3 regions of the Colwellia sp. MB02u-9 genome follow, and region 1 is predicted to be linked to each of the others. Evidence: predicted binding sites of a transcription regulator. Region 1 holds the regulator's gene; each other region holds the start of a gene.
The links. Region 1 encodes MetJ, which represses methionine synthesis genes. Its sites were predicted from a motif close to TAGACGTCTAGACGTCTA; they were not measured.

Region 1 (10,841 bases):
ACATAAAGCTTATGGCCGCTAAGCCCGTGATTTTTGCTTGTTCAAATCCAGATCCAGAAATTAAACCTGAACTGGCTATGGCAACACGCGATGATTTAATTATTGCTACCGGTCGTTCAGACTACCCAAACCAAGTAAATAACGTACTTTGTTTCCCCTTTATTTTCCGTGGCGCTTTAGATGTGCGCGCACGTATCATTAATGATGAAATGAAAATTGCCGCCGTACATGCCATTCGCACCTTAGCAAAAGAGCAAGTGACGGCAGAAGTATTAGCGGCTAGTGGCTGTGACGAGTTAAATTTTGGTAGAAATTACATTATCCCAAAACCTATGGACTCACGTTTACGTTCGGCTGTCGCTATTGCGGTTGCACAAGCAGCAGTGGACTCAGGTGTAGCGGCACTCGCAATGCCAGCGAATTACCAAGGCTAACGGTTACGCTTGTAAGCAATGTAGCCTTAGATCGAGAATGAAATAGAAGGGAAGCTTATTGCTTCCCTTTTTTTTGGGCATTTTTTAATTTAACGTTCAACGTTCAACTTTTAACTTAGACATCGGCAACATCAAACATGGCTAATAAATTGATAACAGTGAATGAGATTGGCACGATTTGCTAGCGTAGTTACAAAATTGCTACTATTATAGCTATTGCTAATATAGCCACGGTATATCGTGGTTTACGATTAACCTCGATATTTAGCGTAAATAACGTAGTTTATTCGTGCCTAGTAAGTCACTTTAGGAAGATCAATGGATAAAGAAATTAAAGCCTATCTCGCCGATTCTGAATTATTACTAAACGCTGTTGGTGAAGGTATTTACGGTTTAGATACACAAGGGCGCGCTATTTTTATTAATCCTGCTGCAGAAGCCATGACCGGCTGGTCTTACGCTGAACTATTGGGACAAAATATTCATCAGTTTCATCATCATAGCTATAGCAATGGTGAGCCTTATCCTGCTTGTGAATGTAAAATATTCAATACCGCGCTTGACGGTATTTCTCGACAGGTGAGTGGTGAGGTGTTCTGGCGCAAAGATGGCAGTAACTTCCCTGTTGAGTACACAACACGAGCGGTTTATAAAAATAACCATATTATTGGCGCTGTTGCGGTATTTCGTGATGTGAGTCAGCAACAACAAATTGAGTTGGCACTGCGCAGTGCCTTGGAAAATGTACAATCACTTACTGAGCAGCTTCAGGCTGAAAATACCTATCTACAGAATGAGTTAGCGCAAGAGTGGTCGTCTGCTGGCTTGGTGGGTAGCAGCCCAATAATCACCAAAATGTTGGCGCAAGTAGAGCTAGTTGCACAAACTGATAGTACCGTACTTATTTTGGGAGAGAATGGCACAGGTAAAGAATTGGTTGCTCGTAATATTCATGCCTTAAGTCAACGTAAAAACTCTACTATGGTAAAAGTTAATTGTGCTGTATTTACCCCCAGCTTACTTGAATCTGAACTATTTGGGCATGAAAAAGGCGCATTTACTGGCGCTACTGAACGACGCAAAGGCCGTTTTGAATTAGCGAATGATGGCACGTTATTTCTTGATGAAATTGGTGAATTATCCATGGCAGCACAAGGCAAGTTACTACGGGTATTACAAGAGCAAGAGTTTGAACGGGTCGGCGGCAGTGAAACTGTTAAGGTTAATATAAGGGTTATCGCGGCTACTAACCGTGATTTATCGGCGATGATTACCCAAGGTACATTTAGAATTGATTTGTTTTATCGGCTTAATGTTTTTCCGGTTACTGTTCCACCGCTGCGTGAGCGCCAAGAAGATATACCACTGTTATCACAGGCGATTATCAGCACACTGAATAAAACGCTAGGTAAAAATATCAGTGCTATTAGTAACCGTAGCTTAACTCAATTAATGCAATATCAATGGCCCGGTAATATTCGTGAATTGCAAAATGTACTTGAGCGCGAGATAATTTTAACTAAATCGACTATTCTAAACTTTAACTTTAAAACCTCGTCAAAATCACTTACCCCTCCTGTTATTGAAACCTTAGCACAAGTGGAAACCCGCTATATATTAAGTGTGTTAAAAGCCTGTAAATGGCGCATTGGCGGTGAAATAGGTGCCGCTAAGCAGTTAGGCTTACCTGAAAGTACATTACGCTCTCGCATGAGTAAATTGAAAATTGTACGTCCTAACTAATAACTTCACTATAAAAATAATATGCAAGGCACGATATATCGCTAATGCACGATATATCGTGCTTTATGGTGGGTACTGTAAAGAATATAAAGTTATAAATATGATATTAAACAGTGAGTTAATTTAATTTTATAACTTGGTTCATATTTTGCTATTAGTAACTATCCTAACGTTAGTTTTAGCAGTAAACCATGAAGTTTGATTTTAAAGCAGAAGATTTGATCATTAAGCCCTACAAATCTGAATCCTCAGTCTATGTTCGTCAACAAAAAGGTCGTTATCAGCGTATTCGACAATTCACTGGCTTAGCCTTTGTTTTATTATTTATGTTGATGCCTTGGCTTAATTTTCAAGGTAATCAGGCTGTTTTACTGGATATAGGTAAGCAACAGTTTCATATTTTTTCACAAACATTTTTTCCACAGGATTTTATCATTCTAGCGGGATTATTACTGGTTAGTTGCTACTTACTTTTCTTTTTAACCACGTGGCTTGGTCGAATTTGGTGTGGTTATACCTGTCCTCAAACCGTATGGACCTTCAGTTTTATTTGGGTTGAAGAATGGTTGGAGGGTACGCGCAATAAACGTATTAAACGTGATGAACAGCCATTGTCATTAGAGACCTTAGCGAGAAAATCAGCCAAGCACTTTATTTGGGGATTAATCGCATTTTTTACCGCAACAACATTTATCAGTTATTTTTTACCGGCCCGCGCACTGTATCTTGATTTACTACAATGGCAGTGGGATGGCCTGACAACTTTCTGGGTGCTGTTTTTTGCTGTTTGTACCTACGGTAATGCCGGTTGGTTACGTGAAAAAATGTGTATTTACATGTGCCCGTATTCACGCTTTCAATCCGCCATGTTCGACAAGAATACCCTAGTGGTTGCTTATGATAAATTGCGTGGTGAAAGCCGCGGTGCTCGTAAACGTCACCAGCAGCCAAAAGACCTAGGTTTAGGTGATTGTGTAGACTGTAACCTTTGTGTGGAAGTGTGCCCAGTGGGTATTGATATTCGTAACGGCTTGCAATACGAATGTATTAATTGCGGTGCTTGCATTGATGCCTGTGATCAAACCATGAGTAAATTTAATTATGCTAAGGGCTTAATTAGTTATACCAGTGAAAATGCACTAGAAGGTAAAAAGGTTAAATTACTACGGCCGAAAATTATTGGCTATGCTGTTATGTCGGTATTAGCCATGGCGTTTATGATTTTTACTATTCAAGTGCGGGTGCCAATTGAATTTTCTATTTTGCGGGATCGTGGCACATTATTTCAGCTCGACTTTCAAGATAAGGTGACGAATAGTTACTTATTGAAAATTACTAATAAATCAAAAGTTGATCGCCAATTTAAGATCACAGTATTGGAAAAAGTAGTAAGTTTAAGTGTTGACGGTAAGGTGATGATAAAAGCGGGTGAAATCGCCAGTGTACCTGTACATTTAACGATGCCCCCGGAAAACATCAGCCAAAAAATTACGTCAGTGACACTGACTGTTGCCGTTGATAATATGCCGGAAATTAAGGTTGTTAAGCAAACTAAATTCTTTTCAAAGTAATTAATTTTTTAGCTAGTGGCTAGTGATTGTGAAAAAAGATCTCTAGGTGAGGTTTTTTTAATTACATCATGCAAAGTGCATTACGGAAGAAAAATACGTTAAAATAGCATGACTTGGACGATGAGTAGTGAAAATGAATAGAGAACAAAGCATGACCAAAACGATCAAACAAAGCATAGCCAATATTGCCCTCGTGGTTGAAGACTATGATGATGCGATTGCATTCTATAGCAAAAAATTAAACTTTCAGCTGATTGAAGATACTGACTTAGGCGGCGGAAAACGTTGGGTGCAAATATCACCACCGAATTCAAATGGCACCAACATACTGCTTGCTAAAGCCAGTAACGACGCGCAAAGCCAATCAGTGGGCAATCAAGCGGGCGGACGAGTATTTTTATTTCTGCAAACCAATGACTTTTGGCGCGACTATCAACAGATGAAAAGCCAAGGTGTCGAGTTTAACGAAGAGCCGCGCGTGGAAGAATATGGCACGGTTGTCGTGTTTAAAGATTTATATGGGACAAAATGGGATTTATTGCAGTTAAATGATGCGACTGGCTAGATTTATAGCTATCAGCTATCAGTTATCAGCCGTCAGTCATGAGTTAATGTAGCTGCTTAGTTAAATTCGATGATATTAAAGTTTCAGTTATTAAGCTTTTTAATGTGTGGACACTATGAAAAATTAAGGCTTAGTAAATCAAAATTATGTAAAGCTGGATGCTGGCCATATGGGTGACGGGCATAATGTTATTTTATTTGAACGACGCTGACTTTAAAAGTCACTTTAATGCAAACTAAAGCAATATCGTTCCAGTTTGAAGAATATTCAAATAGCGCTGATGAACAGAAATAATTATTTTTTGATATGTAGCGGCATACTACAGGCGGTATTTCGCTATATATTTCAAAGCAACTCTTGCTAATCACCCCTATTTTTCAGCAATAAAAAAGGCGCTAATCAGCGCCTTGTTTATTTGCTTGTTGTACTAATTGTTGTGCTACTCGTTTTAATCTTCTAATTCCGCTTCGTGTTCACTAAAGTCAGTTATGCCTTTTGCTTCCAAAGCCCGACGAACACTCGCGGGTAATTTTTGTGTGTTGTCTTTAGCCAAGTCACTATCATCAGGTAATGGTTGGCCAGTAAAAGCATGTAAAAACGCTTCACATAACAATTCACTGTTGGTGGCATGACGCAAGTTATTCACTTGGCGACGTGTACGTTCATCAGTGAGCACTTTTAACACACGTAAAGGGATAGACACGGTGATCTTTTTGACTTGTTCACTTTTCTTCCCGTGTTCGGCGTATGGGTTAATATACTCGCCATTCCACTCTGCCATGAATATTCCTCTATGCTAATTAATTGAGATAAACTTATCGATGTTAAACCTGTTTGGTAGGCCAGTTTATGATAAATTTATTCTTACTACTTGATTTTACTGGTTGTGGGGCCTGAGTCAATAACGAATGTGTAGAAGTTTAGAAGTCTAAAGTACTTGACCCAAGAACTTAAACCATTTAGATTGATAGACGTCCAAACATCTATACAGAAAATATTTTTACCGGAGTACACATGAGCGAGAAAAAAATTGCCACTACCGCTGTTCGAGCAGGTATTAATAGCGACCAACACCATGGCGCTGTTATTCCAGCTCTTCACCTTTCAAGCACCTATGCACTGAAAGGTTTTAATGACAAGCGTCAGTTTGACTATTCACGCACCGGCAATCCAACTCGCGCTACGTTTGCCCAAGCTATTACAGATTTAGAGCAGGGTGCCGTTGGCATAGTGACAAATACCGGCATGTCAGCGGTGCATCTTATTTGCCAATTACTTGATACACAAGACACGGTTGTTATTCCGCATGATTGCTATGGCGGAAGTTTTCGATTATTTACCCATCTTGCCAAGCGGGGGCAGTTTACGCTCGTGGTGGTTGATCAAAACGATCAACAAGCCTTGGCGCAAGCCTTAGCAACAAAACCTAAATTAGTCTTAGTTGAATCACCGAGTAATCCATTGTTACGCTTAGTTGATATTGCTGCCATTACCAAACAAGCCCATCAAGTTGGCGCATTAGTGGCGGTTGATAACACCTTTATGTCGCCGGTATTGCAACAACCCTTGCTATTGGGTGCTGATATTGTTTTTCACTCTACCACCAAATACATTAATGGTCATAGCGACGTGGTTGGCGGTGTGCTAGTCACCAAAGAACAAGCCTTAGGTGAAAAACTAGCTTGGTGGGCAAACTGCATTGGTATTACGGGTTCAGCTTTTGATAGCTTTTTAGCTTTGCGTGGCTTAAAAACTTTGCCCATACGGATGAAGCAGCATCAAATTAATGCCAATGCTGTGGCAAAATTTTTGCAACAGCATTCGGCTATTCAACAGGTTTATTTTCCGGGTTTAGCTAGCCATCCGCAACATGAATTAGCTAAAAAACAGCAGTATGATTTTGGCGCTATGATGAGTTTTGAGCTTAAAGGTGGCGTTGAAGCGGTTAAAATACTGTTTGATAAACTTGAACTTTTCACCTTGGCACAATCACTTGGTGGTGTTGAAAGTTTGATCTGTCATCCCTCAACCATGACCCATGCGGGGATGGAAATTGAAGCACAACTTACCGCCGGTATTACCCAGTCATTAGTGCGACTTTCTGTTGGTATTGAAGATATTGACGATATACTGGCCGACCTATCTCAGGCGCTCGATGCCAGCCAAGCTTAAAGTGGTTATCCATAGTTATCCATAGTTATCAATGTACTTTGGCTGCGTGTTATATATCAATAATTTAAAGGCGGTATGACAAGGTTGTCATACCTGTGGTAGTAAAATGATCGGTTCAAATACAGCGGTAACGCTTAGCTCTGCAAAAAATCACTTGGCAAAAGTTGCCTGTAATGTCCATAAATTTGGTGGTAGTAGTTTAGCTACCAGTGCTTGCGTTGAACGTGTGGTGGATATTATTCGTCAGCATTGCCAGCTCAATGACATTATTGTGGTATCTGCTAATGGCAATACCACAGATGCATTATTTACTCTTTATCAACTCGCGGTTGAGCTTCAGGAAATAACTTCGCTGAACACTGAGCAAGTGAGCACGAGTAATGACCTAAACACCTTACGTGAGCATTTACGGGTAACTATTACTGCCCTTGATGCGACGCAAGCTCAGTTAATTGATGAACTGTTAAATGCCAGTAGTGCCGCCAGACTGAAAAGTTTACTCAAGCAAGATGTTGCACAAATAACAGAACATTTACTGAGTGATCCGCTAAGTGCTCCCCTTAGTGAGCCATTGAGTTATCAAAATGACTTATTGGCCTTTGGTGAGGTTTGGTCAGCGCGCTTGTTATCTGCGGTATTGAGTGAAAGTGTGTGTCCAAGTTATATGTTGGATGCCAGAGACTTTCTTTTACTAAAAGATGAAAAAAATTGTGCTATTGACTATAGCGTGAGCCAAGAAAACTTTTTACCGCTTCAACAACAAGACCAACTGGTGATCGTTACCGGTTATATTGCGCGTAATCAACAGCAACAAGCCTGCACGTTAGGGCGCAATGGTAGTGATTACTCAGCAACCATAATGGCGGCACTATCAGGCGCGGGCAATGTAACGCTTTGGACTGACGTTGATGGTATTTATAGTGCTGACCCAAGGCTTGTACCTTTAGCGAGAAAATTACACCGTTTACCTAATGCGGTTGCCAATGAACTGGGCCGTTTGGGTAACCCAGTATTACATGCCAAAACCTTACAGCCATTAACCAACCATAATACCCATTTACATGTTGCCAGTAGTTTTGCACCTGAGGTTAGCGGTACTGAAATAGGCAAGTTTGGCCAAATAGCAAAACAAGAACTTTCAGTCACCAGTTTAAACGATTTAATATTAGCGAAATCAAGCAGCTTTTTAGCTAAGTCTGGCGAATTAGCGGTAAGTGAATTTTCACCGATTTGTTACAATCTTGACGAAGGTTACCTAGTCGTCACGCAGGCCCAACAAAAAGCGCTTAGCCAATGGTTAGCCAGTCATGACACCGAAGTAACCTTTAGGCCAGTAGCGATTATTGCCATTGTTGGCCATAGTGTCGCGAAACAAGGCGACATGCGCGCTAGGTTTAAAAGAGCGCTTAAGCATCAACAATGCTTACATTTTTTGCATGCCTTTAATGAACACAGTTATATTGCGGTTTTACCTGAGCCATGCTCGAGTGAAATACTCAATAATGTCCATGCGGATATGACCAAAGACGCGAAAAATATTGCCCTTGTTGTCGCTGGATTAGGTAATATTGGCCAACGATTTTTAACCATGTTACCAAAGCAAATAGCGCGTGTTTCAGGCTTAGACAATGTGCACTTAGTCGCTTTAGTGGGGGCAAGTAAAGCCTTAATAAATACCGATGGCATAGATGTCGCTAATGCTTTGTTACATTATCAACAACAAGCGCAGCCGTATGACAGTGAGCAACTGTTAACTTGGCTGACTAATCACCCTTATGACGAGTTGATTGTTGTTGATATCACACCCAGCGAAGACTTTAGTCAGTTGTATGAAGAGTTTTTTGCCCGTGGCATTCATGTTATTGGTGCGAACAAGTGGGCGGCATCTTCAAGTACTGAAAATTATCAGCAATTGCTTAAAACAGCAGAAAAAAATAATAGCTTATGGTTGGGTAATACCACAGTTGGTGCTGGTTTGCCTATTAACTCAAGCATTAAGGAGTTGATGAATAGCGGTGATAAAATAACGGAAATTTCGGGTATATTCTCGGGCACTTTATCCTGGCTATTTCAATTTTACGATGGCACAACGCCATTTTCTGCGCTGTTGTCGAATGCCTTAACGCAAGGGTTGACTGAGCCGGATCCGCGAGAAGATTTATCAGGGCGAGACGTACAGCGTAAATTATTAATCTTAGCGCGTGCCGCAGGTTTTGAATTGTCGTTAGCTGATATTGACTGTCAGAATTTAGTGCCAGAATCATTACGTGATATTAGCTTAGAGGCGTTTCTTCAACGAACGTCTGAGCTTGATGAGTTGTTTTTATTGCGCTTACAGCAAGCACAGGCAAAAGCCTGTGGAATTCGTTATGTTGCTCGCTTTATCAGTGAGAATGGTCAAGTGAGTGCGAAAGTTAGCTTGGAAGAATTAAGCCATAACGACGCGTTTGCTCAATTAACCCCATGTGATAATGTTTTTCAAATTAAAAGCGAGTGGTATCAAGAAAATGCGCTTATTATTCGTGGTCCAGGTGCTGGACGTGATGTTACTGCGGGTGGTATTCATGCTGATTTAGTCACTATTTGCCAGCAGCTAAATCATCGTCAACAGCAAGTTAAAATCAAAGGGTTAAATTAAACATTTTTGCTAGCGGGAAGTGATGCCAAGGGGTATAAATAGCGTTAAGCAGGAAGGTTAAGTAAAGTTTTGGCGCGATTCGTTATGATCAAAGTATCGCGCCAAATTCATCAGGAAATTAATTAACCTGGGTTTTTATTAGCCAACAAAACAGTGTATTCTTGTTTTGTTAGCTGTTAATTAGCGAGGTCTTAGAAAGATGTACCTATGCTAAATACTAGGTTTTCGTCACTTTCAGTACCTGATAATTCTTTTGAATTAGCCACAAGCGCAATACCCACGTCGAAACCTGAAACTTCTGTACTGTAACCTGCTTCTAGGTAGTCGCCATCAAAATCGTCACCCCAAGTGCCGTAAGTGGCATAAAAACCTTTATGTTCAACCGTTGCAGATAAGAAATCATAGTCTTGGTTTGCAGCACCTTCAACTTCCCACTCACCGACATTATAAGCAAGTGAAAACATGCCGTAACTTAAGCCTAAGTTTACTTCATTATAAGAAGTATCAAAATCACCGGTATATTGGTAAGTCGTAAAGCCAAGGCTATAGCCTACACCACCCTCGAGTTCGCCGCCGTAACCGCCATAAACGTCTACTTCTAAACCCTCTTGTACGTCAGCTGCCCAAGTGCCAATATAAAAACCACTGTTTTCATAATCAACACCCGCACTAGCAGAGGCGGTGTCTGTTTGTACTATGCCACGGAAAATATATTGTGATACCGCACCCACATTGGCACTTAAGCCTTCTATGCCAGTAGCAGATGCTGACGTTGCTGTAAGTGCAGAAGTTGTTAATATCATCGAAATTGCTAGAGAGGTCATTGTTTTGTTCATGTTTTAGTCCACTAAGTTTTTATAATTACTAAGGACATTGCAAAGACAGTGCCTATTTAATTAAATTTTTATAAAGACTTTATTTTCAGCGGCTTAGTGATTTTATTGAGGTGTTTCTTGGTTGAGTCAATTGACCATTTTGTACAGGCTTGGTGCAAAAAAAAGACGAATGTACAAAAAAGGTGCACAGCATTGCTGACAATAACCACCCGTATTGAGCTCAATATTGCGTCATGGGCGAAAACTTCAGCGTTAATCTAGCCGTTATTATTGCTTTTAATATCGATTTTTGTGTGGGTTCTCAGTCGCAAAATTATGGTAATTGAGGTAAAGTAGCGAAAATTTTTTTAAGGTTATCATTATGTCTAATTTTTTAATTGCTCCCTCAGTTTTATCGGCAGATTTTGCTCGTTTGGGTGAAGATGTTGCTAATGTGCTCAGCGCTGGTGCTGATGTAATTCATTTTGATGTAATGGACAATCATTTTGTGCCCAACCTGACCTTTGGTCCAATGATCTGTAAGTCATTACGAGATTACGGTATTACCGCGCCGATTGATGTGCATTTGATGGTAAAACCTGTTGATCGTCTTATTCCTGACTTTGCCAAAGCGGGCGCTGATATTATTACCTTTCATCCAGAAGCGAGCGATCATATTGATAGAACTTTGCAGTTGATTAAAGATCACGGCTGTAAAGCAGGTTTAGTGTTAAACCCAGCAACGCCGCTGCATGTGTTAGATTTTGTCATGGATAAGCTCGACGTTATTTTACTAATGTCAGTGAACCCTGGTTTTGGTGGGCAATCTTTTATTCCTACCACCTTAGATAAGTTACGTTTAGTCCGTGAAAAAATTGCGGCCAGTGGTTACGACATCCGCTT
Region 2 (10,841 bases), on a different contig from region 1:
CAATCAAAGCATTAGGCATTTTATCACTAAAGCATGGCGTAATTTCTACAAGACATGTGGTACACACCACTGATGGCAAAGAGATTGGAGAATGGGGCATAAGAAAGTGGTTGCCGTCTGAGATAAAGACCTCTGTGAAACGCAGAAATATACATATCGCCCGCCAATCTTTACGCTTTGCTTTACTTGAGCAACTTGGTGATCATGAGACTGTTAAGTGGGATCACCAATTAGTTGATTTTAAGGAAACTGAAGGTGCGGCCGTTGATCTGATCTTTAAAGTTAACACTAAAGGAAAGACCAAGAACGAGAGCAGCGCAGAAATAAAGCATGTTAAGGCCGATCTACTTGTGGGTGCCGATGGTATCCGCAGTTCGGTACGAAAATTATTGATTGGAGATGATATAAAACCACTACAATACCTAGGTTGTATTGTGATTTTAGGTATCTGTCCTTTGGCTGATCTCAACGGGCTTGAAAGCCCTTTGCTCGACTCGGCTACGGTATTTCAAACCGCCAATGGCCATGAACGAATTTACATCATGCCTTATGATTCAGAGTCGGTAATGTGGCAACTTAGCTTCCCTATAACAGAGGAGAACGCTAAAGCCTTGAGCGCTAAAGGTCCTCAAGCACTTAAAGAAGAAGCCTCTAAAAGATGTCAGTGGCATGATCCCATTCCTCAAATTTTATCAGCTACTAAGTCAGCGCTAGTTTCTGGTTACCCTGCTTATGACCGTGAATTACTTAATGCAGAATTGTTGGAAAAAGCAGGTAAAGTAACCTTAATCGGCGATGCAGCCCACCCGATGAGTCCATTTAAAGGGCAAGGGGCGAATCAAGCGCTGTTAGACGCGCTATCATTAGCTCGGGGTATATCCATAGGATGTAGACCTATGTCTCAATGGCGAGAAGCGGGTGTAAGAGCAAGTGTATTAACTGAGTTTGAAGCAGAAATGTTGACCCGCAGTGCTTCTAAAGTGAAAGGCTCAGCAGAGGCGGCACAGTTCCTACATTCCGACGTTGTACTTCATGAAGGTGATGAACCAAGAGGACGATGTTTGCTCAGAGAAGAGGCACAATATTAAACAAGCGCCATATTAATACTTGTTCTTTATAGCTATGAGCGTGTTACTTTTTAAAGCTATCTGTTTTTAACGTCAAGCGGCGTTTTATCGCATAATGATCTGACCAAGTAAACTGCTCAATAGGCTCACGCGTGCAAATACGTGCAGATTTTGATATCCACAGGTGAGCAATCGCCAAAGTAAACAAGATAGGCAAATATGACTTGTTTGGCGATGAATTGACAGATTGGCTATCTCGCTAAGTGCCTTGAATCGTGATAGAACAAAGCGCTGCTTTAATGACTACTTAGGCTAACTGTAAATGTTCATTTATCGAATTTTAATGGCAGCTTTGAGCCTTGAAGCGGTCACTAGGATTGAAAACAGAAAAACCAATAAGCGCTCATTTGTTTTGGCCCATCAAAATAAACTTAATAATTTTCTGATGATTTATGACGTTATGACTGTTTTTCTTACTCGTTTTGCCCCGAAAAATAATAAATTATTTCACATGTCAGCCTACAGGAACTATCAAGCCAGAAAATCCATTCTCGAAATTTTTGAAGAGCGACAGTTGTACTATTTAACTAAGCCTTTTGGCAACTAACGTCTGCGGTAAACAAGTTTAAAAACACTGGGTATCAAAGCATAAAGCTATGGCTAGTTCACAACTCATCTAACTATGACTAACCCAACATGATGCTAATAAATGTTTGAAGCGTTTATTTAAGGCGAACTATCGAGCCTGCCATTGTTAACAGTAAAATGAAGATATTTATGATCAATTATTTAATATATAAGAGATTTTTTATTTGCATTTTTAATGGTTAAAATTCAAAACGATTGAGTGATAAAATTTATAAGGTGAATACCTACTGAGTAAATTTTATAGCTTGTATTTAGCCATTTTTTCGCATGAAAAAGTAGAACGCTTAATTAATCAAATGGCTATAACCATAGCTTATTCGCTTGTTTCATCGCTTATTATTCGCTGGATTGAAAAAAAATTATAGTATTCTTTGACTTATATTAGATATGCCGTTTATATTCTATTAAGCTCAATGACCGAAACTTAAGCTCAAAAAATATCCGGTCTATCTTTTTACATAATGAAAATTATTACTAAACTAAAAGGTGATTTACCATGCTTCAATCAGTTGGTTTGCGCGATTATATGATCACTAACCCAATCAAGGTCAAAGAGGATGATAATTTATTAGATACGATGAAAATCATCATAGATAATAAAGTCTCAGGGGTTTGTGTAATAAATGAAAAGAAAGTCCTCGTAGGCGTACTTTCCGAAATGGATTGTTTAGCCGCCATACTCGAAAGCACTTACAACAATATTGGTGTTGGTTTAGTGAGTGAATATATGACTAAAGAAAATATAGTTGTTGCTCACCCTAGTGATGACATTATCAATGTCGCTCAGGACATGCTACTAAAAAAACATCGTCGTCGACCTGTGATTGAAGATGGTAAGTTGGTTGGGCAGGTTTCTTGTCGGCAATTACTGACAGCAGTTAATAAATTTAATAAGTAAATTTATTAACTTTATTAAAAGTACCAGATTTTTTATCACAGTACGGGCAAATAAGAGCAGTGACTTTATCTTCATTGATGGTTTTTTAGTCGCTTACACTGTTTTAGGCTTTATCAAACATAAGCCATGGTGCAGCATGCTTTAGCCATAATTGATTATGTTTGATAAAGCCCATTTTTGATTGATGTAGCTATCTGATTAGCGACATTAGAAAGTGTTTATTTATCGCCTTGTTCACTGAATTTGACCGCTTTATCGGCGATTGAGTAGGTAAAGCCTTTGGATATTAAATGCCGTAGCGCTTTTTGCTTTAATTTCATATCGTCAATAGGCTCTTCGCCAAACTTTCTGATCTTTAATGAAAGCGCCTTAGCAAAATAATCATCCTCAGACGTTTCTAACGCCCCAACACAGTCATTAATGATCTTGGATGCAAATCCCTTTACATACAATTTTTCTTTGATTTTATTAGGGCCAATATTTTTTTCTGATAAACTTGTCGTTAAGCGTGTTGCATAACGAAAATCATTAATAATGTCATGTTCTATCAGATAATTAAGTGCTGGCTCATTAAATTGAGTATCATCTTTAAACAACATATTGGCTTTTTGAAGTAACGTTTTTGCAGAGTAATCTCCATACCTTTCAATCATCCAAATCATATAAGATTTGACCCGATCATAAGAAATCACTTGTGGCTTTGCCTCTTTTTTACTTGTTTTTTTATACATGTGGCTACTTTGTTACTTTCAAAATCGGGTTTATTATAAGTCAGTCTTGCTTATACCAATTTCATTAATTAGGTGGTCTACTTTATACGCAGTAAAAATGACCAAATATAAGGTATTTATTTTAATAAATAGTGGTTCTAATTATTAAAATAAATAACGCAGTAGTTGGTTATTTTAACCAGTAAAAATCATCAGATAATTAGTGAGATTGGTATTAAACGCTTAGGCATTAAATGTCCATCAAGGTTTGCACAAAAGGCCAATAAAATTGGCCTTTTGATGATAATTAATTTTGATTACTACATTGCCATGCATTTAAATAAGATGAGTTAACAATAATCCCATCAAAGCCTTGTTCTTTTATCTTAATCAAACTTTTGAAGGCTTGACGATAGTCTTGATAAGCACCTGTCATCAACGCCACCATTTGCCATTCAGATGAATAACATAAATGATAATAATCGCTTAATGACCTGTTTTCTGTAGCAAATCTGATAACAGAACGTTTATGTTTATATACGCCATACTGAATATAGACTTGGTTATTTTCTGTCTGTAATTGATGATTTAAATTAATATTATAATCACTTAGCCACTCGCTCGGTAAAAGCTTAAAGTACCAATGTGGTTTTTCTGGCGTTAAAATATGCTCTGCAACTTTGATATTGTGCATATTAATATTTTTTTCAGCTGTGCTATCTGTTGCTTCTATATCGTTTGTTTTGTTTGTTTCATCTGTATTGCTTGCTAATGTTATAGCGAGGTTTTGCCCGTTTTCTTTAAATTCTGCACTATCATTAAGTGCTAGAACATTTGCTTGTCTGGTGATCTCGGCTTGCTTGTTATTCTCATCGTCAAACGCAGGCTTTACTGCTATTGCTTTTGGCGCTAGTTTCTCTGTGTTTATATTATTGACTACATTTATTGTTGGCTGTGTTGAGCTATTATAAATATTTGACAATTTTTCTAGCAAAGGGGCTACTTGCGGGCCTAAAAGTAATCCGGCCATTAAAGCAATGAAGAGTTTAAAGTTAATTGATTTGAAGTTAAATAAGGCGATTTTTGACTTAAGAGTGAGGTTTTCATCAAGATTAATAGGGTAAATTTTACTTTGATAATATTGGCTAATTTCCCCTGAGCTATATGATTTTTCTAATAAGGTATGGCCCCATAATTCAATAGTCAATAATGAGCTACCATAGCGTTGCCATGCCAGTAGCTGTCCTAACAAGTCATGTATATCCGTTGAAATCAAATCAGCATTTTCAAATGCCCAAATAGTGATAACTTCTTTGTCTTTGTTCTCAATTAAATACTGCTTGGCATTTTCAAGGAACTGTTCATTAGTTTCTATTGAGGAAAACTGATCGATACCGGCCGTTACTAAGACACGAGTTAAATCATCGAGGTGCTCAATTTTTCCTGGTAAAAAAACAACTTGATGATGTTCAGGGATATTTTCAATATAGGTTTTTTTTAAACTCGCTAACAGCTTTTCAGATTTGCTGGTAATAACTCGGCAAACTCCTGTTTCTATCACAGAATATAAAAGTTGAAATAAACCTTTTCTTATGGGTGAATCATTATTCATTCAACTCTCTTATATCAAGTACTATACATAGAACACGGATCACAACTTACTTTGCCATAATACTGACTATAATTATGATTTCTCACATATTACAACAAGGCAAAGGATGAAAACAAGTAAACTGTTTTGATCATCCCTCACTCGTTGTGTTCTGGTATGTTTTAAAAGCAGTAAAGCATTAAGCGTTTGATATTTGGCCTTTGATCTTTATAACCCGTATCAGGATCTGTTAGACAATAATATCTGTTGAAAGTAGAGCTAGACTCTGGCTAAACCCTGGCTAAATGGTAAGGTTCAAAAGTGCTTGCAGGCAAATACTTTATTGTACTTTATCAGTGCACACCTGAAAAATGCTAACGTGTGCTGTTTTACCCTAATAATTAAGGAAAAAGATAATTCAATGAAAAGTGCTTTATCTTGCGATAAGTTGTAGCGATGCAAAATAGGTCATGCTCATAGCCGCTAGAAAACGGCTTTGAATCAATTTATGATTAAATTCAAAGTCCGTTTAAAAGGCTTTATTTAACATCAGTCGTTAAACAAAATTTGCTACGAATTCTTAAGTTAAGTCACTTGCTATTGTTAAGTTCACTAGTGCAATACTAACTTGACAGATTAATGATACAAAATGCTCTTAACTACCTTGTTGCTCAAGCACTTGATTAAAATGCGCAAACCCTTGTGCTAAATCATCAATTAAATCATCAACATTTTCCAAACCCACATGCAAACGAATCAAGGGAAATTGATATGGCCAAGTGGTTGCAGTGCGCATATTATTAACCTTTGAAATACCTAAAACAAGGCTTTCAAACCCCCCCCACGAATAACCCATTTTAAAATGTTCCATGCTGTCTAAAAATGCCGTTAATGCCGCTTGATTCCCCTTGTTTAATACAAACGAAAACAAACCATTTGAGCCGGTAAAATCACGCTTGAATGCTTCATGACCTGGGCAAGATGGTAGCGCTGGATGTAATATAGTTTCAACCTCTGGGCGCGTTGACAACCAATGCGCTATTTTAAGTGCACTGGCCTGATGCTGCTGTAAACGTACGCTTAATGTTCTAATACCACGCATGGCTAAGTATAAGTCATCAGGAGAGGTACATTGCCCCATAATATAGCTGCTTTCACGCAATTGTGGCCAATGCTCAGCGTTTGCTGTTGCGGTACCTAACATGACGTCTGAATGGCCAACAATATATTTTGTCGCTGCTTGTATTGAAACATCGACACCGTAGTCAAAGGGTTGAAAATTTACCCCTGCTGACCAAGTGTTATCTAACATCACGATACAGTTGTGCCTATGAGCCACTTCAGCGATGGCGGGAACGTCTTGCACCTCCATGGTAACTGAGCCCGGTGATTCAAGAAACACCACACGGGTATTCGCTTTAATTAACGCTTCGATACCTGAACCAATCAGTGGATCATAATAGGTCGTTTCAATACCTAACTTAGCTAATATTTTATCGCAATAATCACGGGTGGGTTCATAGGTGCTATCAACCATTAAGATATGATCGCCCGTTTTAACAAAGGCTAGTATGGCATTAGTAATTGCCGCAGTACCCGACGGATATATGGCACAACCTGCGCCACCTTCTAACTCGGTCATAGCATCACTAAATGCGAACGAGGTTGAGGTACCACGACGGCCATAAAACAACACCTGATTAGTTTTATTTGCTGTGGCATGCTTCATTTCTTTGACAGAGTTAAATACTACGGTAGACGCGCGCTCTACGGGTGGGTTAACGACACCGCGTGTCCATTGGCTTTTGCGGCCGGCATTAATAAGTTTTGTTTCTTTTTTCATCTCTAGGTTACACTCCACGGTTGTATTTTTGGATATCGCTCGATAAGGGACTTATCCTTTTGAAATCAAGCAGCGCTGACAATTCACCAAGCGGCTAACTCATTTTTAACTTCAGCTTGCTAAAGTTCACACTTTTCAAAAATCAATTATAGCTATCTAGCCATCTATAGGTATTTGTATCGCGAATTAAATAAAGAAGCACGCTTTATTTTGTCATAACATAGTCGTGAACAGTATTAAGCAGATAAAATAGTATCATATGAGTAGTAGCCATTTGATTAATTAATACCAATCTCACTAATTATCTGATCATTTTTACTGGTTAAAATAACCAACTACTGCGTTATTTATTTAATAATTAGAACCACTAGTTATTAAAATAAATGCCTTATATTTGGTCATGTTTCCTGCATATAACGTAGACCACCTAATTAATGAAATTGGTATAATCAATTTTTTCTGAACTCAATTAAATACCAGCTATAACTTGTAGTTAGGAGATAGGAGTTATTCACCTTATAAATTTACCCCTTAAGCACTTTAACCCTTAAGAGCAAAGCAAGCATTAACTGGGTATAACACTATCAGTTGCCACCAGTGTTAGTCAGTTAGCTCAATTGTCCGTTTTAGCGCTCAAACAAGCTCATTTGGCTATTGGTAATTTCATCAAAACTGGTATTAATAAAAGGTAAAATAGCATCAGCTACCGCCAGCAATTGTCGATCAATGTAAAATTGATAATCCAAAGCAGCGCTTTGACAGCCTTTAGCTTGTGGGCCATTGGTGGTCATGAGATATTCAATCCACCCTTTATTTTGATACTTAAGAGGTTTTCCCTGTTGCTGATAAATTTCATCGGCTAGCCTTGCTGCTCTGACATGTGGCGGCACATTTTTAACGTAAAGTTCAAGCTTTCTGCGCAATCGTTTACGATAATAAAGTAGGCCATCATGCTTACCCGCTAAGGTATCGGCCACCATTTGCTTGATGTAATCAGCAACCGGTTCGTTATTAAAAACTTTCAAATACAAAGTACGTTGAAATTGCTTGGCTAATTCGGTCCAATCGGTGCGAACACTCTCTAACCCTTTAAAAACAAGTTGTTGTTGTTCGCCCTTTTGTACTAAGCCTGCATAGCGTTTTTTTGTACCTATATCTTGGCCACGAATGGTTGGCATTAAGAATTGACTAAAGTGGGTTTCAAATTCAATATCAAGCTCGCTAACAATATTAAACTGTTCTTTAAGTAATTTTTGCCACTTTTGGTTAATGTAATCTTGTAAAACTTTACCAAGCGCCCTACTCTGCTCTGCGCTTTGGTGGTCACCGACATGGACAAATATTGAGTCGGTGTCGCCGTAAATAACTTGATAACCTTTTGCTTCAATCCATGATTTAGTGGTTTTTAGTATGCTATGGCTGCGTTTCGTAATTGAGCCAGATAACCGGGGATCAAAAAATCGGCAGCCGGTTGAGCCTAAAACACCATAAAATGAATTCATAATAATTTTTATCGCTTGTGATAACGCAGCATTTTTATCTCTTTTGGCAATATCTCGCTCTTTCCAAAGCTCAGTGATGATATCGGGTAGAAAATGCTGTTCTCTTGAAAAATAAGCCCCGTCAAAACCCTCTATGGCTGTTTCTGGTGATTTTAAACCTTCAATTAAGCCCATAGGATCAATATTAAAACTGCGGATAATACTGGGATACAGGCTTTTAAAATCTAACACCAGCACATTTTGATAAAGCCCAGGGGTAGAGTCCATTACAAAGCCGCCCGGTGATTCAAAGCCTTGATCACCATCGCCCATATTAGGCGCAATATAGCCACTACGATGTAATTTAGGCAAATATAAGTTGGTAAAAGCGGCGACAGAGCCACCGATTCTATCAATGGCTAAACCCGTTAGCTGTGCCCTGAGCATGGCAAATTCTAATAATTGCGTATGCTGAAAAATTAACAGCACTAAGCGACAATCTTCTAAATTATAAATTGCTAGCGCTGTTTTATCATGATGAAAATTATTAGTTATTTCTTCAATTCGGTGATCAACATCGTCAACTTTTTTGCCAATACCTAGTAACGTATTCGCAACATTGTCGAGTGAAAAACTGGGAAAATTATAAGTAGCACTTTTCAGTAAGTCGATACCATCGAGCACTACACGGCCATTAATTTCAATAAATTGCTGTTCACTACTTTGATTTTTACGCCAATGGGGTGCTTTTTTATCTCGACCAATCGTAAATTTAAGGCCATATAAATCATAACGTTTTTGTAATAAAGCAAAATCAAAATTGATCACGTTCCAACCCATAATAATATCAGGGTCGTGTTGAGTAAACCAAGCGAGCAAACTCACTAATAATTCTTGTTCATTAGCTTGCCAAACAATATCAATGTCACGGGTAGCTTGTTGCTCGCGGGCTATTTCTTCTGCATTAGCAATCATCAACACTTGCTGACAATGCTCGCTATATAGCCCGATAGAATAGAGTTCACCCGACATTGAACATTCGATATCAAGCGATACGCTCGACAGTGCAATGTCAGTTTGTTGCGCTTTATCAATACGTTTACATTTAACCTGCTCAAAGCGCTGGTAAGCTTGATTATCAGCCGATCTCACCTTTACTGCCTGACCAGCAAAGGTGAGATCGGCGGTAATAAAACGCTCCATTAAAAAACGATCATCTGGGCGAATGTCGTCTTCATAACACTTAATACCTTTTTGCTTTAGTACAGCGCGGGCTTGGTAAAAATCACGTAAGGTCAAAAAATACACTGCCGCCACCGCAGCTTGATTAAATGCTTTTAGCGCAAGCGCTTTTATCTCGTCAAGGTTAATGCCTTGTTTAGCTAAAATGTCTTTAACATGAGTCACATCACTAACTTCAACAAAAAAAACCGCACGTTCGTTATCAATAATCAGCTGCACTGGCCCTTGTGGTGTTTTCAACCACAGGGTAATTTCAAGGTGATTGTTTCTGTCTGCCGCATTTCGGGTCAACAGAAAACCACGAGTGCTCGCTAACGATTGAACTACGCCAGGAAGGTTTTCAGGAGAAAGTTGCATTAATGGTTCTAATTACTCATGACAAACTGTTAATATATACAGCAGTGTAAATCATCTTTTGTCGATAGGAAACTACAGCCGCGATGTTAAGCGATAAAATTAAACAAGTTATTAGAACCTCCTATAAAAGCATAGGTGAAAACCTCACCAACTTTAACCCGCGCCAACAGCAAACCTTTTTAATTGCTGAAATTGCCAAAACACTGGCGGGTGATTACGACAAAGTACGTAAAATTATTACTATTGAGGCGGGCACAGGTACGGGTAAGTCTTTAGCTTATGCGCTTGGCGCTATTCCGTTAGCGTTAAATCGCAACAAAAAAGTTTGTATAGCGACCGCCACCGTGGCATTGCAAGAACAACTGGTTGATAAAGACCTGCCCTTTCTAAAAAAACACAGCGGTTTAGACTTTAACTTTACCTTAGCAAAAGGACGCCAACGTTATGTTTGTCGGCAAAAACTCGCGCAAGCGGTGGCGAATGACGACAGCCCGCAAGCCGGTTTTACCTTTGCAGAAAAACCCCAAGCGAGTGATATTCGAACCTTAAATAAGATGCACCAAGCGCTCAATGATAATAGTTGGCCCGGCGATATTGACGCTTGGCCAGAGTCAGTTAATCATCATATTTGGCAACAAATACAAGCCGATAAACATAGTTGCTTAAAGCATGTTTCAGAGCATAGTCATTGTCCATTTCATAAGGCCAGAGAGACCATGGACGCTGCTGATGTCTTAGTGGTTAATCATAGTTTACTCTTGGCTGATTTAGAACTGGGTGGTGGTAAAATATTACCGGCTCCTGAAGACACTTTTTACATTATTGATGAAGCACATCACTTGCCAAAAGTAACACGCGATCACTCCAGTGCAAACCTGACGCTTAAGGGCGCGATTGACTGGCTTAGTAAATTGCCAGAAACCGGTGATAAAATTGCAAAATTGGTTAACTCAAATAGCGCAATTTCTCCCTCAATAAAAATGGCTGACGATTGCCAAGATATA
Region 3 (10,841 bases), on a different contig from region 1:
CGATTGAGTTTGCATAACCTTCAGCATCAAGTAAGTTGTCGAACTCACTTTCATCTGCAATTTTTAATTTAAATAACCAACCGCCAACGAAGGCCTCTGAGTTAACTAACTCAGGTGAGTCTTCAAGGTTTTCATTCACTTCAATTACTTCACCGCTCATTGGTGCATAAATGTCTGATGCAGCTTTTACCGATTCTGCTACAGCAACATCGTCGCCCGCACTCACTGTGTCGCCCACTTCAGGTAATTCAACAAATACCATGTCACCTAAAAGGTCTTGTGCGTGCTCAGTAATACCAACAGTAACAACACCGTTGCCATCGTTGCGTACCCATTCGTGTGATGTTACATATTTTAATTCTGAAGGAATGTTGCTCATTGATTTTGTCCTAATCTTTATTTTTAAATTGGATATACCAAGCAGATTAACTAATTGGTACTAACGACTATAGTATGAAGCTTGCCTGCGCTAATCATCCCATACTATAGCTTAAATTTTTAGCATTTTTTAACTAGGTTTTACGGCTCACTAATGAGCGTTGACCTAGCCTTAAGTAGTTAAAGAACTTTTTTGCCATTACGCACAAAGCTTGGCTTAATGACTTTAACCTTAACTAGCTTTTTACGCATTTCAACTTCTACTGTGCTACCTAGCGCTACACTACGTGGTAAACGAGCCATTGCGATACTGTAACCTAAAGTTGGAGAAAAAGTACCTGAGGTAATAACGCCTTCGCCTGCTTCAGTGATCACTTTGAGGCCACTGCGTAATACGCCTTTTTCTTCAAGCACTAAACCAACAAGTTTAGGTTGGTCGCCTGCAGCACGTTGCGCCGCTAATACTTCACGACCGTTAAAGTTACGATCTTCAGGTTCCCAGCTAATCGTCCAGGCCATATTAGCGGCTAATGGCGAAACGCTTTCATCCATGTCTAAACCATAAAGGTTCATACCGGCTTCTAAACGTAAAGTATCGCGAGCACCTAAGCCGCAAGGTTTAACACCAACATCAAGCAATTGTTGCCATAGGTCGGCAGCTTGGTCAGCAGGTAAGGCTATTTCATAACCGTTTTCACCGGTGTAACCAGTTGTGGCAATAAATAAGTCGCCGGCTTGTGCCGAGAAAAATGGCTTCATGCCTTCAACAGCAGCCGTTTGCTCAGCGTCTAATAGAGTGGCTACTTTAGCTTTAGCTTGTGGGCCTTGCACGGCGATCATGGCAAATTCTGGACGTTCAGTTATTGCTACGTCAAATGCTGATGCTTGCTCGTTGATCCAAGCTAAGTCTTTTACGCGAGTCGCTGAGTTAACCACTAAGCGGTAATCGGTGTTACTGAAAAAATAAACAATTAAGTCATCAATAACGCCACCTTCAAGGTTACACATTCCTGTGTAAAGTGCTTTACCCACAACATCTAACTTAGCTACGTCGTTAATCACTAAGCGGCGTAAAAATGCCTGTGCATCAACACCTTGAACATCAACAATAGTCATGTGTGAAACATCGAACATACCAGCGTCTTTACGCACCGCATGATGTTCTTCAATTTGAGAACCGTAGTTGATCGGCATTTCCCAACCATAAAAATCAACCATTTTAGCGCCAGCTTCTAAGTGCTTAGCATGTAATACTGTTTTATTTGTCATCGTACGTTTCACTCACGTTAGTTGTTTTATCTAAGTTTGTCAGTGCTTAAAATAAGCATCACGATTAAACCCAGGATAAAGACGGAAGATTTACAAAAAGTGTTAAGGATTATAGCCCTGAGTAACTGTTGATTCAACAGATAAGAAAGCATATTTGAAATTTAAAACCGACTAAAGAAACTATTTAAAATTATATTTTCAAAACGACCTCTTTTGAAAATATAATTCCTTGAGCGTATGGAAATTTAGCTTGTAGCAAACTTAAATTTTATATTGCTGAAAAGAATAAAAGTACTATTTTACTCAACCTACCCATTTGTTATTGGCTGACTGAGCAAAAAAACGCTTTTGTTGACTAAGTAGTCAACAAAATAACGCGGTAAGTGTGACGCTATGAGCTATTTTTTTGTTGTGGCACTTGTTGTGACACTGGTTTTGGTGAGTGCGATGATTGTTGTAGAATTTTTTGTGAAACTTGTGGTGAGACTTGTTCTGATAATTTTTGCGGCACTTGCTGTGAAAGTGCGGTAGCTAATTTGGGTAAATCATCTTTGAAACCCAAGGCTTGATTAATCATTAACGCTTTTGCCGGTTTAATATTATTGAGTAACGACATACCCAAGCCACGAAGTAATTTAATCGCGCTTTGCTGAGGCGTAAAGGCTTGTTTTATCGCTTCCATCGAGGCAATCATTTCTACTGCTTCACTTTTGCGCCAGCGGGCAAATTGTTGTAAAGATTTGTTGCTATACCATGCGTTATCATCAAGCGTGCCTTTAGCTTGTACTTTCTGAAGTTGCTCGCTAATGGTTTGTGACAAAGCGGCAGCATCAAGCAAGCCTAAGTTAGCACCCTGCCCAGCTAACGGGTGAATAGTATGTGCCGCGTCACCCACCAATACCATTCTGCCTTTAACAAACTCTTGAGCAAAACGCATGGTTAACGGGTAGGTAAATCGCTCACCTACTAGCGATACTTGCCCTAACTTACCGTCGCTAGCGGCGGTAAGTTCTTTGCCAAAGTCTTCTGCTGACAAGGCAGTTAATCGAATCGCCTCTTCAGGGCTTGTTGACCAAACAATGGAACATAAGTCAGCTTGATATAAAGGTAATAGTGCTAATGGGCCGGTATCTAAAAATACTTGCCAAGCCGTGCTTTGATGGCCTTGTTGACATTTAACTGTAGCGACAATCGCGTGGTGATCGTAATCTCGAAAGGTTAATGGCACGTTCATTTGTTGACGTACAAAAGAGTTTGCCCCGTCAGCACCAACCACCAATTTCGCCACTATCGGCATAGGTTGGCTGTTGGTATGGCTGTTATGTTCGAAGGTAGCAAAAACTTCGTTATCGCTAGGATTTAATTGTTGGAGTTTGCTGTCAGTAAAAAACTCAATACCGCTGTCTTGCGCCGCTTTTTGCCACAAGGCATTACGAATGGCTTTATTTTCAATTATAAAACCTAATTGCTCTGGGCCATTACCCAAAGCTGAGCGGCTAACATCTTTTAAAGCAAAGTTTAGCTGTCCATAACCGGCCTTGTCCCAAATGTGCATATCGTAATAAGGCTGGGCACGTTGCGCGATAATATCTTGCCAAACATTAAGCTGGCTAAATATTTGCTGGCTGGCGGCATTAATAGCACTAACACGCACCTCAGGTTCAACGCTTAACGCTTCAATAGGTGCGTTATCAACAATAGCGACACTTAACTGACTTTGTTGGCGAATAGCAAGTGCCAGTGTTAAACCCACCGTACCGCCACCGACAATTAATAGATCAAATTTTTGCATTGTTTTTCACATTTATGTTATTCACATTCACAAGCCCGCAAAGTTGTAGGTAGCTGATTATTTTCCTGCCTATGCACTTGGAGCAGCAAGCCAGCTTTAAGGCTTAAATCACCGGCAAGTCAACATTGATTGACTCCCTAAAAACTAAGCCATCAAAGCTTCAATTTCAGCAATGGTTTTTGGTGCATTGACCGTTAGGTTTTCATAACCTGTTTGGGTTACTAGCACATTGTCTTCAATACGTACGCCAATACCACGCCATTTTTCGTCCACAGTTTGATCATTTTTTGGAATATAAATACCCGGCTCAATCGTCATCACCATACCGGCGACAAAAGGGCGTAATTGCTCTCGCTGTTGACTCGCATGGTAATCACCCACATCATGAACATCAAGACCTAACCAGTGTCCAAGGCCATGAATAAAGTATTTTTTGCAGGCTCGTTGAACTAATAATATGTTTAAATTGCCTTTGAGAATGCCTAAATCATGTAAACCTCTGGTCAGAAAATCACACACTATGCGGTTTAATTCAGCAAGGTTTTGTTCTGGCTTTATCGCGGCAATGGCAAGGTTTTGGCTATCTAGCACTAATTGATAAATCACTTGTTGTGCCGCAGTAAATTTACCATTCACCGGAAATGTACGTGTAATGTCAGCGGCATAACCCGCTAACTCACCACCGGCATCAATAAGTAATAAGTCGCCGTCGTTTAGCACGTCATCATTGTCAGTGTAATGTAAAATATTGGCGTTATCGCCGCCAGCCACAATTGAGCCATAAGCCGGGTAACGCGCACCATTAGTGGCAAATTCGTGCAATAACTCTGCTTCTATTTGATATTCAAACTTACCGGCTTTAGTTTGTTGCATTGCTCTTTGATGAGCGCCGCCACTGATGACATTAACCTGGCGCATAATATCAAGTTCAGCATTTGATTTATGTAAGCGCATTTCATCTAGTAAGTTACTGCAATCAATTAAGGTCGTTGGTGCTTTAACACCCGTGCGACCTGCCTTTTTAATCTCGGCTAACCATGAAAGTACTTGTTGCTGGAATGCCTTTTGTTCATGCTGGCAAATTAATACGGCGGTTTTACCTGCCATTAACGCCAATAATTGCTCATCAATTTCTGCTAAGCTAAAACACTTATTAAACTGATAAACGTCAACCGCTTGCACTTGACCAACACGTCGGCCATGCCAAATTTCTTGCTGAGGATCTTTTTCACGAGAAAATAAAACACTTTCTGCTGACCTTGCGTCATCACCTTTAATTAGGGCTAAAATGGCATCGGGTTCATTAAAACCGGTAAGATAATAAAAGTGCTTATTTTGGCAAAATGGATATTCGGTGTCATTACTGCGGGTAACTTCCTGACCAGCAGAAATTAATGCAATGCTATTTACCGGCATTTGCGCCATAAAATCATTTCTACGCTGACAAAATTCAGCAACGGGCAATAAGGTGTTTTTGATCATGGATACCAGCTTATTTTTATAATTAAATTTTGACAGTTAGGTTTTCAACCTTGAGTGTTTTAAGCTGATTTTTAAGTTATTAGTATTAAAATTTCAGCGTTAAAAGGTCAGCGTTAAGCGTTTTATTACTAAAGAAATTTAACCGCGAAGCGCTAGTGCAAGGTCGCGCTTGTGTCTTGTTGCGCAGGTGGCGCACCTAATTCAGTAAAACACAGTAGTGCAGAGATTCTAACATATTCAGCAATTTCAAAATACGCTTGCTCGGTCGCTTCATTTTCTTCCATTTCGTCTGACAAGTTAGCAATTTCGCCAAAGTCGACCAATACTTCTTTAACATCTTCAGACAAAGCGGCATTTTTTGTTTGTTGTAAACCAAAGCCTAAGTTGAAGCCTTGCACCCACTTACCTAGTGCGTGTCCACGTTCAATAATTGAGTCGTCATCATCAGGTAGCATTAATTGGAAGCCGTAGGAGTCATCAAGGATTTTTTGCCAAATATCACTATAAATGTCTTTAACTAAGCTTTTAATGGCTACCGGTAAACCTTCAGCATTATTAAGCATGTCATTAACCATAGCGATATAATCATTACTTTCAAATTCAAAGCCTGCAGAAATCAAACCTGTTAGCACACCGTGAATTTCAGCAGCATGTGCCTCAATACCTTCACTGGTTAATATCGCTTGTGCGGCGGAAAAATCTAAAGCGGTGTTATCAGACATAAAAATATAAATTCAATCAGGGGGATATTGCTAGCTATCTTAACATTGGCATAGCCTTGATTCCAGAAAAAACCATAGAGATCACTTGCATAGTGTAACGCTCACCGTTATAGTTTCATCTTATGGCGCACTAAGTTTAGTTATCAGTATTTTTCTTGGTATTACAAGCGAGTAGCGCAATTTTTTGAGCTTAGAGCTCAATAAACTAATATTATGCATTGAGAATATACACGCAATGAGCCAACACACAGTCACCATAAATGTTGCCAACAAACGACTAAAAGTCGCTTGTCCAGCTGGAAATGAGTCTGCGTTGTTGCAGGCGGCGAGTGAAATAAACAAACGTTTAGAACAAGACGCCAAGAAAAAATTCTCAACAAAAACTGTTGAGCAGTCGCTGGTGATGATGTCATTAAACCTTGCCCATGATTTAATCCAAGCACGAAATGAGCAAGAGCAAGAACGCGAAAAAATGCAAAGCAAAATTGAACTGCTACAAACCACTATTGCACAAGCAGTAAACCGCACTAAATCTGCCTAATACACTTATTCATCGTTTAACCTATTTTTAAATATACTCTTTTCGTTTAAAGAAACTTCAATTTGTTCAAGCATTAAGCTAACAGGTCTTACAAGTAATAAAAGACTTAATTTGGCTGAGATTATTCGCTATAATGTTTTTGACTTCTGGGGTGTTTGTTGTGAACTATGTCCCTGAGCCGATAAGTTTTACCTAAGGATGTTGATTATTAACTATTGTGCAAGCCCGGCTCGTATCGGGAAGCCTACGGTTAGCATGATACGTCCGCCCTGAACACCCGGTGTTCAGGACAAATGTAAACTGCGGCACCTTGGAAGTCACTTTCCTCTACTTTCTAATTCTGTAACTCATCCTAAAATATCAACAATATTTTTGCGCACTCCTAGAAAAGCAAAAATAATCGCATTAAAAAATTAACCCGCACATTCATAGTTAATCCCTAAACTTTCAATAGTTTTATTTAGCTAAATCTTATCGTAACGTTCAATTTGTCTTAAGATCGCTGTGCTAATTAGCCCTCCTTCCCTTCTCATTGTTTCCTCCCTGTAAAAAAAGAATAAAATAACAAAGTAATTCACAAAGAGAAAAGCAGGAGAACTACATGAGTAAAAGCATGGCAAACAGAGCTTCAAACTTTAACTTACTGACAGCTAAAAACTGGTCTTTAAACGCTCCTAAATCCCCTGTCTTCAGGACTCATCTCAACGGCGGCAGCTTGGCAATCAATACCTATCTCAAAATATGTATAGATCTCATTTGCTTGTTGATAATATACTTGGCCCAACTAACTACACCAAACTTAAGCTGTGCTTAATTAATGCCCATGCAAAACCAAGCTGATATAAAAGCAGCTACTTCAATCCTAAAAAGTAAACGCCAAACGGCTAATGCCGATCCTATTGGTATATTTGACTCCGGCGTTGGTGGTTTGTCTATCACGCAGTGCATTGAACAACAATTACCCCATGAAAATTTGCTCTATGTCGCCGATACCCTGTATGCACCCTACGGTGAAAAATCTACTGAATTTATTCAACAACGGGTTAATGAGATTGCCCAGTGGTTTATTGCCCGTAACGCCAAAGCTATTGTTGTTGCCTGCAATACCGCCACGGTTAATGCTATAGATCAGCTACGGAAAAATATTTCAATTCCAGTTATTGGTGTTGAACCCGCCATAAAGCCGGCAACCCGCATTAGTAAAAACAAAAAAATAGCCATATTAGTCACTAAAGCTACGGCTGAAAATCAGCGTTTTTTAGCCTTAGTGGCGCAATATAGTCATAACAGTGATGTGACTATTCAGCCTTGTCCCGGCTTGGTAGAACTTATTGAACAAGACAAGAAAAACTCGCCTGAGTGCAAATTAATGCTGTTGAGCTATTTACAACCTTTACTCGAAAAAGGGGTAGATACTATCGTATTAGGTTGTACACATTACCCGTTAATCAAAAACTTGATTAACGAAATATGTGGCGACAGCGTAGTCATTATGGAAACAGCACAGCCGGTAACTGAGCAATTAAAACGGCAATTATCCTTACATCAGCTCATTAATCCTCTGAATAATATAGGCACAACGACCTTTTACAGTTCGAAGTATTGCCTAAAACAACAAGCGCTTTTTAGTCACATTTTACAACGGCCACTGCGCTTAAATATGTATCCTTAATAGCGTAACTTCAGGTTACATCTCGCTCAAACTTAATTTTGTCAATAAATGGCTACATAATTTATATTGAAAATTTCCCGTCTTAAAGACGTTTAGCCATCTAGGCGTAAATAAATCTAGAAAAAGCTTAACTAAACAGTTAGAATATCGTTATTAAAGACGATTATTGTTTTTCAGTTAATTTTTACCGAGGTTTTATGTCTACACACCTTTTTACTTCTGAGTCAGTGTCAGAAGGACATCCAGATAAAATTGCCGATCAAATTTCTGATGCGGTTTTAGATGCTATTATTGCCAAAGATAAAAATGCACGCGTTGCTTGTGAAACTATGGTAAAAACGGGTGTTGCTATTATTTCAGGTGAGGTTTCAACCTCTGCTTGGGTAGATTTAGAACAAATTACCCGTGACGTTATTTCTGAGATTGGCTACACCTCTTCAGATGTTGGTTTTGATGGCGCAACTTGCGGCATTATGAACTTAATTGGCCAACAATCACCCGAAATTGCCCAAGGTGTTGACCGAGAAAATCCAGAAGACCAAGGTGCTGGTGATCAAGGTTTAATGTTTGGTTATGCGACCAATGAAACCGAAACCCTGATGCCTGCGCCATTATATTATTCACACCGTTTAGTTGAGCGTCAGGCTGAAGCACGTAAATCAGGAATTTTACCTTGGTTACGTCCTGATGCAAAAAGCCAAGTAACCTTTATTTATAAAGATAACAAGCCTGTAGCTATTGATACCGTTGTGTTGTCAACTCAGCATAACCCAGATATTAAACAAGAAGACTTGCACAGTGCCGTAATGGAAAACATTATTAAACATGTTTTACCTGCCGAGTTATTAACCAAAGACACTAAATATCATATCAACCCAACAGGTCGCTTTGTTATTGGTGGTCCTGTCGGCGATTGTGGTTTAACTGGTCGTAAAATTATTGTTGATACTTATGGCGGTATGGCTCGTCATGGCGGTGGTGCTTTTTCGGGTAAAGATCCATCAAAAGTCGATCGCAGTGCGGCTTATGCTGGTCGCTATGTTGCCAAAAACATTGTCGCAGCAGGTTTAGCTGAGCGTTGTGAAATTCAAATATCGTACGCTATTGGTGTTGCTGAGCCGACCTCAATCTCGATTGATACTTTTGGTACCGGTAAAGTGTCTGAAGAGCGTTTGGTTGAAATAGTACGTGAACACTTTGACTTACGCCCTTACGGTATAACTAAAATGTTAGACTTGCTACACCCTATGTATAAGCAAACGGCGGCTTATGGTCACTTTGGTCGCGAACCATTTGAAATGACTGTTGGCGATGATACCTTCACCGCATTTAGCTGGGAAAAAACAGATAAAGCTGAAGCACTGCGCTTGTCAGCCGGTATTTAATTCGTACTTTGATTAAAGCTTCTGTTTAAAAAAAACCGCTCATTGAGCGGTTTTTTTATTTTCATGCTTGAATTTTCATGCTTTTATTTGCAATAGGCTTATCAGTCATAACGTATAAAAATACTCCTAATATGCTATTGCTTGTCACTATTAGCGAAATATCATCATCCGCTGCCACTTATTTAGACGGTACTTCACCAACCTCAATGATTACAGTGATATACTCAGACAAAGAGAGAAAAATAACACGAGTTATATAATAAGATAGATACAAATAATAAATCGTCTGGCAAGTGACTTATCTTAATAAAAATTCAATCAAGAACAGCAGTATCTCAATTTCAAGTGTTTTAATAGCCTGCGAGTTTTTCTGCTTTATTTTGAACAAGTGCTAACAAAAAAATAATATCATTTTTTTAATATAAACAATTGAATTTACGATGAGTTGCCCTTATTAACAGGCTATATTAGAAATAATTATTACTCATAATTTCTAGCAACAAAGCTTTGGTCTTTAATCGCTATTAACTTTAACCTGAACGGCTACTGTAATATCACTCATCTATAGCTGCGACAATAACCATGGATAACCTTATATGCGTAACCCTCGTATTTACCAAGCACAAGCATTTGAAATAGGTCAAACACAAGTATTAAATGCTGACGCTTTTGGCCATATTGTGCGCGTATTACGACTTAAAGACGGCGATGACATTACACTATTTAATGGCATCGCAGAGCAAGAAGGTTATTTTGAGTATCAAGCAAGACTTTGTAATGTAAATAAAAAGTCTGCTGATGTAGAGATTATTACTAAAAAAATTGTTGAAAACGAGTCGCCACTCAATATTCATTTAGCACAAGGTGTTTCACGCGGTGAACGCATGGACTTTACGCTGCAAAAATCGGTAGAGTTAGGTGTTAATACCATTACGCCTATTTTTAGTGAACGTTGCAATGTAAAACTTAGCGGCGAGCGTTTAGAGAAAAAACACCAGCAATGGCAAAAAATAGTGATCAGCGCTTGTGAGCAAAGTGGCCGTTGCACTGTCCCTATTGTTGCCCTACCCATTTATTTGGATGAGTGGTTACAACAAGACAGTTCAGCATTAAAGCTAAATTTACATCCTAAAGCCCAGCACTCTATTATGAGTTTGCCAATCGAAAACCAACGGGTTCGCCTGTTAATTGGGCCAGAAGGTGGTTTAAGTGATGATGAAATTGCTCGTGCCAATACAGCAGGCTTTCACGATGTTTTACTCGGGCCGCGGGTACTAAGAACAGAAACCGCAGCCCTGACCGCAATAACGGCATTACAATGTCGTTACGGTGATTTAAATTAACTCAGTGTTAAGTTTCGTGCACCATAGAGCAACTAGTAGAAAGACCAGCTAACAGAATTTAATCGCTTGCAGCATATAAATAATGCCATGGCATTTATCAACATATAACCTTTAGGAAAACACATGAGCATAAAAATTGGCGTTGTTATGGACCCTATTGCCCAGGTCAAGGTAAAAAAAGATTCTTCAATGGCGATGATGCTTGAAGCGCAAGCCCGTGGTTATGAAATTTATTATATGGAAATGCAAGATCTCTA

Region 2: H4J65_RS14450 (cystathionine beta-lyase) is a predicted target of MetJ. The motif match lies at 6,907-6,924, and genes of this name have one in related genera.
Region 3: metK (methionine adenosyltransferase) is a predicted target of MetJ. The motif match lies at 7,942-7,959, and genes of this name have one in related genera.

The regions. Positions count from the first base shown of each region.
Region 1 is NZ_JACGVF010000070.1:147,940-158,780, forward strand. Features, by position in the region: gene H4J65_RS04260 (malic enzyme-like NAD(P)-binding protein) at 1-434, shown strand, start outside; gene H4J65_RS04265 (sigma-54-dependent Fis family transcriptional regulator) at 753-2,177, shown strand; gene ccoG (cytochrome c oxidase accessory protein CcoG) at 2,369-3,748, shown strand; gene H4J65_RS04275 (VOC family protein) at 3,900-4,313, shown strand; gene metJ (met regulon transcriptional regulator MetJ) at 4,762-5,094, opposite strand; gene metB (cystathionine gamma-synthase) at 5,328-6,485, shown strand; gene metL (bifunctional aspartate kinase/homoserine dehydrogenase II) at 6,592-9,123, shown strand; gene H4J65_RS04295 (TorF family putative porin) at 9,315-9,959, opposite strand; gene rpe (ribulose-phosphate 3-epimerase) at 10,321-10,841, shown strand, end outside.
Region 2 is NZ_JACGVF010000098.1:71,600-82,440, reverse strand. Features, by position in the region: gene H4J65_RS14470 (NAD(P)/FAD-dependent oxidoreductase) at 1-1,088, shown strand, start outside; gene H4J65_RS14465 (CBS domain-containing protein) at 2,212-2,613, shown strand; gene H4J65_RS14460 (regulatory protein RecX) at 2,832-3,344, opposite strand; gene H4J65_RS14455 (hypothetical protein) at 3,631-4,935, opposite strand; gene H4J65_RS14450 (cystathionine beta-lyase) at 5,570-6,757, opposite strand; gene H4J65_RS14445 (DNA polymerase II) at 7,384-9,837, opposite strand; gene dinG (ATP-dependent DNA helicase DinG) at 9,921-10,841, shown strand, end outside.
Region 3 is NZ_JACGVF010000095.1:235,822-246,662, forward strand. Features, by position in the region: gene gcvH (glycine cleavage system protein GcvH) at 1-379, opposite strand, end outside; gene gcvT (glycine cleavage system aminomethyltransferase GcvT) at 559-1,647, opposite strand; gene H4J65_RS12080 (UbiH/UbiF/VisC/COQ6 family ubiquinone biosynthesis hydroxylase) at 2,039-3,439, opposite strand; gene pepP (Xaa-Pro aminopeptidase) at 3,584-4,921, opposite strand; gene H4J65_RS12090 (UPF0149 family protein) at 5,074-5,643, opposite strand; gene H4J65_RS12095 (cell division protein ZapA) at 5,879-6,184, shown strand; RNA gene ssrS (6S RNA) at 6,325-6,505, shown strand; gene murI (glutamate racemase) at 7,002-7,856, shown strand; gene metK (methionine adenosyltransferase) at 8,054-9,241, shown strand; gene rsmE (16S rRNA (uracil(1498)-N(3))-methyltransferase) at 9,838-10,584, shown strand; gene gshB (glutathione synthase) at 10,708-10,841, shown strand, end outside.